Regions from separate parts of the Leuconostoc sp. BM2 genome, predicted to be linked through region 1. Evidence: predicted binding sites of a transcription regulator. Region 1 holds the regulator's gene; the other holds the start of a gene.
The links. Region 1 encodes HrcA, which represses chaperone genes, less so after heat shock. Its sites were predicted from a motif close to TTAGCACTCNNNNNNNNNGAGTGCTAA; they were not measured.
Positions count from the first base shown of each region.

Region 2: a site for HrcA is predicted at 1,508-1,534, ahead of BMG01_RS00635 (ATP-dependent Clp protease ATP-binding subunit). Genes of this name have one in related genera too.

Region 1 covers NZ_MOWQ01000004.1:69,426-72,853, reverse strand. The annotation lists gene dnaK (molecular chaperone DnaK) at 1-248, opposite strand, end outside; gene grpE (nucleotide exchange factor GrpE) at 328-888, opposite strand; gene hrcA (heat-inducible transcriptional repressor HrcA) at 906-1,931, opposite strand; gene ribF (riboflavin biosynthesis protein RibF) at 2,053-3,000, opposite strand; gene truB (tRNA pseudouridine(55) synthase TruB) at 3,003-3,428, opposite strand, start outside.
Region 2 covers NZ_MOWQ01000001.1:109,805-113,232, reverse strand. The annotation lists gene BMG01_RS00635 (ATP-dependent Clp protease ATP-binding subunit) at 1-1,407, opposite strand, end outside; gene BMG01_RS11270 (hypothetical protein) at 1,571-1,744, shown strand; gene BMG01_RS00630 (rod shape-determining protein) at 1,833-2,840, shown strand; gene mreC (rod shape-determining protein MreC) at 2,954-3,428, shown strand, end outside.

The DNA of each region.
Region 1 (3,428 bases):
TTACCATTGGCTTTAACCTTGTAACCAGCTTCACCCATGTGTGACTTAATTGAAATGATTGTGTCTGGGTTTGTAATAGCTTGACGCTTAGCCACGTCACCAACTTGGCTTTCACCATTTTTAAATGACACAACTGAAGGTGTGGTGCGACCACCATCTGGGTTTGTAATAATCTTTGGTTCGCCACCTTCAAGGACGGCAACAGCTGAGTTTGTAGTTCCTAAATCAATACCAATAATCTTTGACATGAATATATTCTTCCTTTACTTTTTAATTAATTAGTTAGTCTTTTTAAGGTGTGGTGCCAGCGCTGAATCACCATAATAATTATTTCGCAACAGCAACCATTGCTGGTCGCAACACTCGATCTTGCAACATATAACCTTTTTGCAAAACCTGTGCAATTTGATCTGATTCAACATCATCACTGTCAACTGATTGAATTGCTTGATGTTTAGTGGGATCAAATGTCTCGCCAACTTCACCTGTTGCAATAATACCATTGTCCGTTAACGCCTGAGTTAAAGTTTTAAGTGTCATATCAACACCAGTTTTAATTTGTTTTGCAACTGCGTCATCTGCTTCGACTGCTAGAGCACGTTCTAAGTTGTCAACTGCTGGTAAAACTGATGTCGCCAAACGTTGTCCGTCATATTTGCGAATGCCTTGTATTTCTCGTGCATTACGTTGCTGAATATTTTGAATTTCTGCTTGAGATCGAAGTAATTTATCTTCTAATTCTGTTACCTTTGCGGTTAATTCGTTAATTTCTACCTGTTTGGGATCAACATCAGTATCCAAATCATCAACATTAGCTTCAACTTCTTGTGTTGTCGTTTCGTCGTCAACAACTTGTTCTTCAACCACTTCTTCGTTTTTATCTGTCACAGGTGTGACCTCCTAAATTATGTATATTCAATCATCTTTTGACTTAGTGCTTCACCGAAAGCGTCCATTAGTAACGCATTTTTACTATACGCCATCGGTATTGGACCAAGTAAGGCAATAACACCATTACCTTGATTAGGCACCACGAATTCTCGCGTGATTAAGCTAAAATTGGAAAGCAATTTTTCGCCAATTTCTCGACCAATTTTAATTTGTACTTGTGCCGAGGGTGCCACAATTTGTCTAACTGCTCTCGCATTAGTGAGGAACTCCAGTAATTGCTTAATATTGTTAACACCAGTTTCACCACTGAAATCAAGGACGTTGAGTCTGCCACCAATGTGAACATTATCACCGACCGAGCGGGCTAATACATCACCAAACAATTGTAAAAATGCAGCCGGTGTTTGAATCATACGACTCATTTGAGTCGGTAACTCATCAGATTGCATCATTTTTAGAACATCATTAACTGGTCTACCAACCATCTGCTCGTTAATATATTTAACCATGCCCTCCAATGATTCAATCGCCATTTCGTTTGGCAGTTTGAAAGTTTGGCTGGTCACCTTACCATCATTAGTAACAAGAACCGCAATCAGTTGATGTCCCTCTAATGGTACGAGACGGAACCCAGAAACTTTAATGTCCGAACGTTTAGGCTTAAGAATCAAAGCCGTATAGCCAGTTAGTGCAGAAAGTGTTCTCGCTGTTTCATCCAACAAATCATCAATTTCATGAAAATTACCTCGGAAGGATTGAATAACAGCACGAACATCTTGTGAGGATGCATTACGAGTAACCATCAAATGGTCAAGATAATAACGATATCCCTCGTAAGATGGTACTCGACCTGCAGAAGTGTGTAATTTTTTGATAAAAGCATCAGCTTCTAGTGTTGCCATCTCATTACGAATAGTAGCAGAACTTACTTTAATATTAAGTTGCTCTTGCAGGCTTTTTGAACCAACCGCATGAGCAGTCTGAGTATATTCATAAATGATAGCACTCAAAATTAACTTTTGTCTGTCGGTCAGTGCCATCTCATCACTCCTTTTAGCACTCTTTTTTTTAACTGCTAACATCTATTATGATACACTAATTTTTCAAAAAAGCAACCCTTTTTGGCACTCTTTTTATTAGAGTGCCAAAAAAGACACTTGATTATTTTTCAAGTGTCTCAAAATATTGTTGCGTCGCCGTTTGATCTTTAACAAGTTGCTCAATTAGTTCCTCAGCATTATTGAATTTAATCTCACCGCGCAAACGATGATACCAAGCAACCTTAACTGCCTCACCATAGACCTCATTATGAAAATTCAAAATATTAATTTCCACAGTCACTGGTCTATTTTCGCCAAAAGTGACATTCCTACCAATACTTGCCATGCCAATATACCACTGACCAGCAATTTTAATTTTGACAGCATAAATGCCGATTCCTGGTAACCATTCTTGTTCTGGTGTTTGAATATTAGCAGTTGGAAAACCTAGTTCTCGCCCTCTCGCCTCGCCATGAACAATCATCCCCGTTGTCGTGTGGATCCGGGCCAATTGTCTCGCTGCCTCATCAACATCACCGTCGTCGAGTGATTTCCTGATTCGTGAAGAACCAATTTTTTGATCGTCTAAGCTGAATTTTGGCACAGTAATTGCTTCAAATCGTTTGCCAGCATAACCTTGTAAATGCGTCATGTCACTATTGGTATGTGCCGGACCATACAAGTGATCAAATCCAGCAACAACTGCCACTGGATTTAAATGCATTAACACCTCATCCACGAATTGTTGTGCTGTTAAATGCGCAAGAACAGATGTAAATCGCATGACGTACACACGATCAACACCCAAATCTGACATCAATTCAATTTTTTGATCCAATGGCGTAAGATATCTCAAGGGTTGTGTTAACGTTTTGAAAGCGACAATCGGATGAGGGTCATACGTTAATACAGCGAGTGGCACGTGCCGTTTTTCAGCCTCAAGTTTAGCACGTCTAATCACTGATTGATGCCCTTGATGAACACCATCAAAAAAGCCCATCGCAACAACTTGTTGCGTTGGCTCGAAATCATTTTGAATTGGATAGTGAAGTTTAATTATATCTGTCATATTTATTGATTATCAAATACATAACGTGAACGCCAAACCTGTTCACTGTTATCATACTGATAGACCGCTTTTAATTTATCGTTATAATAAAGTTGTTTAAAATTTGTACTTGGTTCCCAGTGGGCAATTTTTTGACCATTTTTAACGGCAAACCATTCATCATCTGAGAGAATGTGAGTCGGCCAAGTCAAAATGTCTTTGATTGGAACAATAATTTGAAGCAAATCATCTGGTGCAAGCTTTTCAATCTCTGTTAGATCATGAGCTTGGCTCAATGTGAAGCCACTGCCCATCGTCCGTGTTAGACTCGTCATAGTTGCCGGTATATCAAGTGCTTTGCCAGTATCTGAAGCTAACGTCCTGATATAGGTTCCTTTAGATACAGTTGCCTCAAAATTAAATTTTTGGACATTATTTTCAAAATTAAC
Region 2 (3,428 bases), on a different contig from region 1:
ATACCCTGCGGGAGCGCCAATCATTTTAGATGCAGTGTGTTTTTCCATGTATTCTGACATATCAAAACGAATCATTGCATCTTCACTACCAAACATTTCTTTGGCAAGTTGTTTAGCAGTTTCAGTTTTACCCACGCCAGTTGGACCAACAAATAAAAATGATCCAATTGGGCGACCAGATTTTGTCAAACCAATTCTGTTTCGACGCACTGCTTTAGCAACAGTTTCAACAGCATTTTCTTGACCAACCACATGCTCGGACAAATTTTTGTCCAAGTCTTGTAATTGATTAGCTTCATTTTCTTTCAATTCACCAACCGGGATATCTGTTTTTTCCTCGATGATGTCTAAAATATCTTTCTCGTCAATGTTTTGCGGTTTTGACATTTCTGGATGCGCTTCAACTTGGGCTTTTTGAGACTCGAGTTGATTAACTTGGTCGCGCCAATAACTAGCTTTTTCAAAGTCTTCCTTGTCAATTGCTTCTTGCTTGAAACGATCAGCAGCGTCAATTTTACCTTGAATCGTTTGTGGATCGGCAACATTCATAGTTAAGTTTTTGCGTGAACCAGCTTCATCAATCAAGTCAATGGCCTTGTCCGGCAAAAATCGTTCAGGAATATAACGATCTGATAAATCAACAGCCGCTTTCAAAGCGTCATCTGTATAAATGACGTGGTGATAATCTTGGTATCGTTGGCGAATTCCTTGCAAAATTGTGAGTGTTTCTTCCTTAGTTGGTTCTTCAACTTGAACAGGTTGAAAACGACGGGCGATTGCGCCATCCTTTTCAATTTTACGGTATTCGTTTAAAGTTGTGGCGCCAATCAATTGAAACTCGCCACGAGCAAGAGCTGGCTTTAGAATATTACCAGCATCCATTCCGCCCTCTGCATTACCAGCGCCCATAATTTCGTGAATTTCATCAATAAATAGGATGACATCATCATTGTCTGTCACTTCTTTCATCAATTGACGCATTCTTGCTTCAAATTGACCACGCATGCTCGTGCCTTGAACTAAAGCTGACATATCGAGACGGATAACTTCTTTTTGTTGGAGCTTATCGGGAACTTTACCAGCGACAATAGCTAATGCTAAACCTTCTACAACTGCGGTTTTACCAACGCCGGGTTCACCAATAAGAACTGGATTATTTTTTGTACGTCGGTTTAAAATTTCAATTGTGCGTGACACTTCATTGCCACGTCCGATAACAGGATCGAGCTTGCCATCACGAGCTTGTTGTGTCAAGTTAATGCCATATTCATCAAGTAATTGACGTTTGCTATTTTTATTTTTTTTCGATTGTGTATTTTGTTGACCTTGAACCTGAGCCATTTGTTCGTTCATAGCCCGGAACATGTCGTCTAAGTTATTAAAACCAAAGGGATCTTGTTGTGCCATATTTACTATGCGTATGGCTCGTGTGTGATTCAAAGCCATACTCTCCTTTCATAGGTTATAAGATTATTATATCATAAAGAAAACAAAAAGGTTCAACTAATTAGCACTCAATAAGAATGAGTGCTAAAAATAAATCGTGTTACAATTATAATTGAGGTGAAACATGGATTACACAATAGCATTGAATGATTTGCGTGATGGCAAAATAAATGAAATTAAAATTAACCCAGAAAACTTTCCGGCGTTTCAAAAGGCATGGGCCTCATTTGCGTATCAAAACGCGATTCGAGGTATTGCACATGCTCATGGTCAGGTGACATATGTCCGTGCAAATTAGTATACGAAAAGCAAGTTTTTTATGCTACAATATTATAAGTTAAGTAAAAAATAATATTATTTTAAATGGCAATTAAAGGGGCAGTAACGTGGCATTTTCATTTGGACAACGCAATGTCGGTATTGATTTAGGTACCGCAAACACATATGTATATATCGAAGGTCGTGGCATCGTTTTGCGTGAGCCTTCAGTTGTCGCGCGTAACACTCAAACAAACGAAGTAGTTGCAGTTGGTTCAGAGGCAAAAGACATGTTAGGTCGTACGCCAGCTAGTATTGCAGCGATTCGTCCAATGCGTGATGGTGTTATTGCTGACTATGACACCACAGTTGCTATGATTCGTTATTATTTGCAAAAAGCCCTTGGCGGTCGTATTGGTAAGCCATACGTCACTATTGGTGTACCTTCGGGTGTGACAGCTGTTGAACGACGCGCCGTGATTGATGCAGCACGTGTTGCTGGTGCCCGTGATGCCTACGTCATTGAAGAACCCTTTGCAGCAGCAGTTGGTGCTGGATTACCCGTCATGGACCCAACTGGTTCCATGGTTGTTGACATGGGTGGCGGTACAACAGATGTGGCTACAATTTCTCTTGGTGGCATTGTATCAAGCCGTTCAATTCGTATTGCTGGCGACAAGTTAGATGAAGCTATCGCTAATTTTGTCCGCAATAAATATAATGTCACCATTGGTGAACCAACTGCCGAGCGTTTAAAAATTGAAATTGGTGCTGCTTCGCTGGATTTGGCGAGAACTTTACCAAATGCAACGGTACGCGGTCGTGATTTATTGACAGGACTGCCAAAAACGATTGATGTAACGGCGGAAGATGTTGCTGCCGCTATTCAAGAGCCAGTACAAGAAATCGTTGCAGCTATTCGTGAAACATTAGAATCAACACAACCTGAACTTGCAGCTGATGTTATTGATCACGGTATGGTTTTGACTGGCGGTGGGGCTTTATTGCGTGACATGGATAAAATTATTCAGGAAGCGACCAAAGTACCTGTTTTAATTGCCAACGAGCCATTAGATGCCGTGGCTATTGGCACTGGAGAGGCATTAAAGTCAATTGATGTCATGCGACAAAGTTAATTTTAATTTTGTATTCTAGAGCGTGGCGCTTGCGCTACGCTTTTATATTTTCAGAAATAGACGTTATTTGCGATTAGTGGCATATATTGCTACTTCACGTTTTGGGGAAAAACATGAAAAAAATATTTTCATCACGTACAGTTGTCACATTAATTGTTGGCATTATTGTGATTGTTAGCTTAATAGCAGGATCTAACTGGTGGGCTAAGCGCACAAACACGCCCCCTTTTTTGCAACGGTTTGGGAATGATTTAGCTGGGGGTGTCAGTCGTGTTATCGCTGTTCCTACTACTGCAATTGGGCGGACAGCTAATAGTATCGGTAACTTGCTTGATACTTTTGAAGAAAATAAAGCTTTAAAAGCAAAAATAGACGCTTTTGCACAAGATAAAGTTAGACTTCAAACTGTGCAAGAAGAAAATAAATCTCTTAAAGAGCAGTTAAAGTTAAAAGCAACATTAACAGATTATAAAACAATATCTGCTGTGACAATCAGCCGTTCTCCAACTACTTGGCAGTCACAGCTTGTCATTAATCAAGGCTCAAACGCTGGCCTAAAAAAAGGTATGCCGGTTCTTGCGGGTGCTG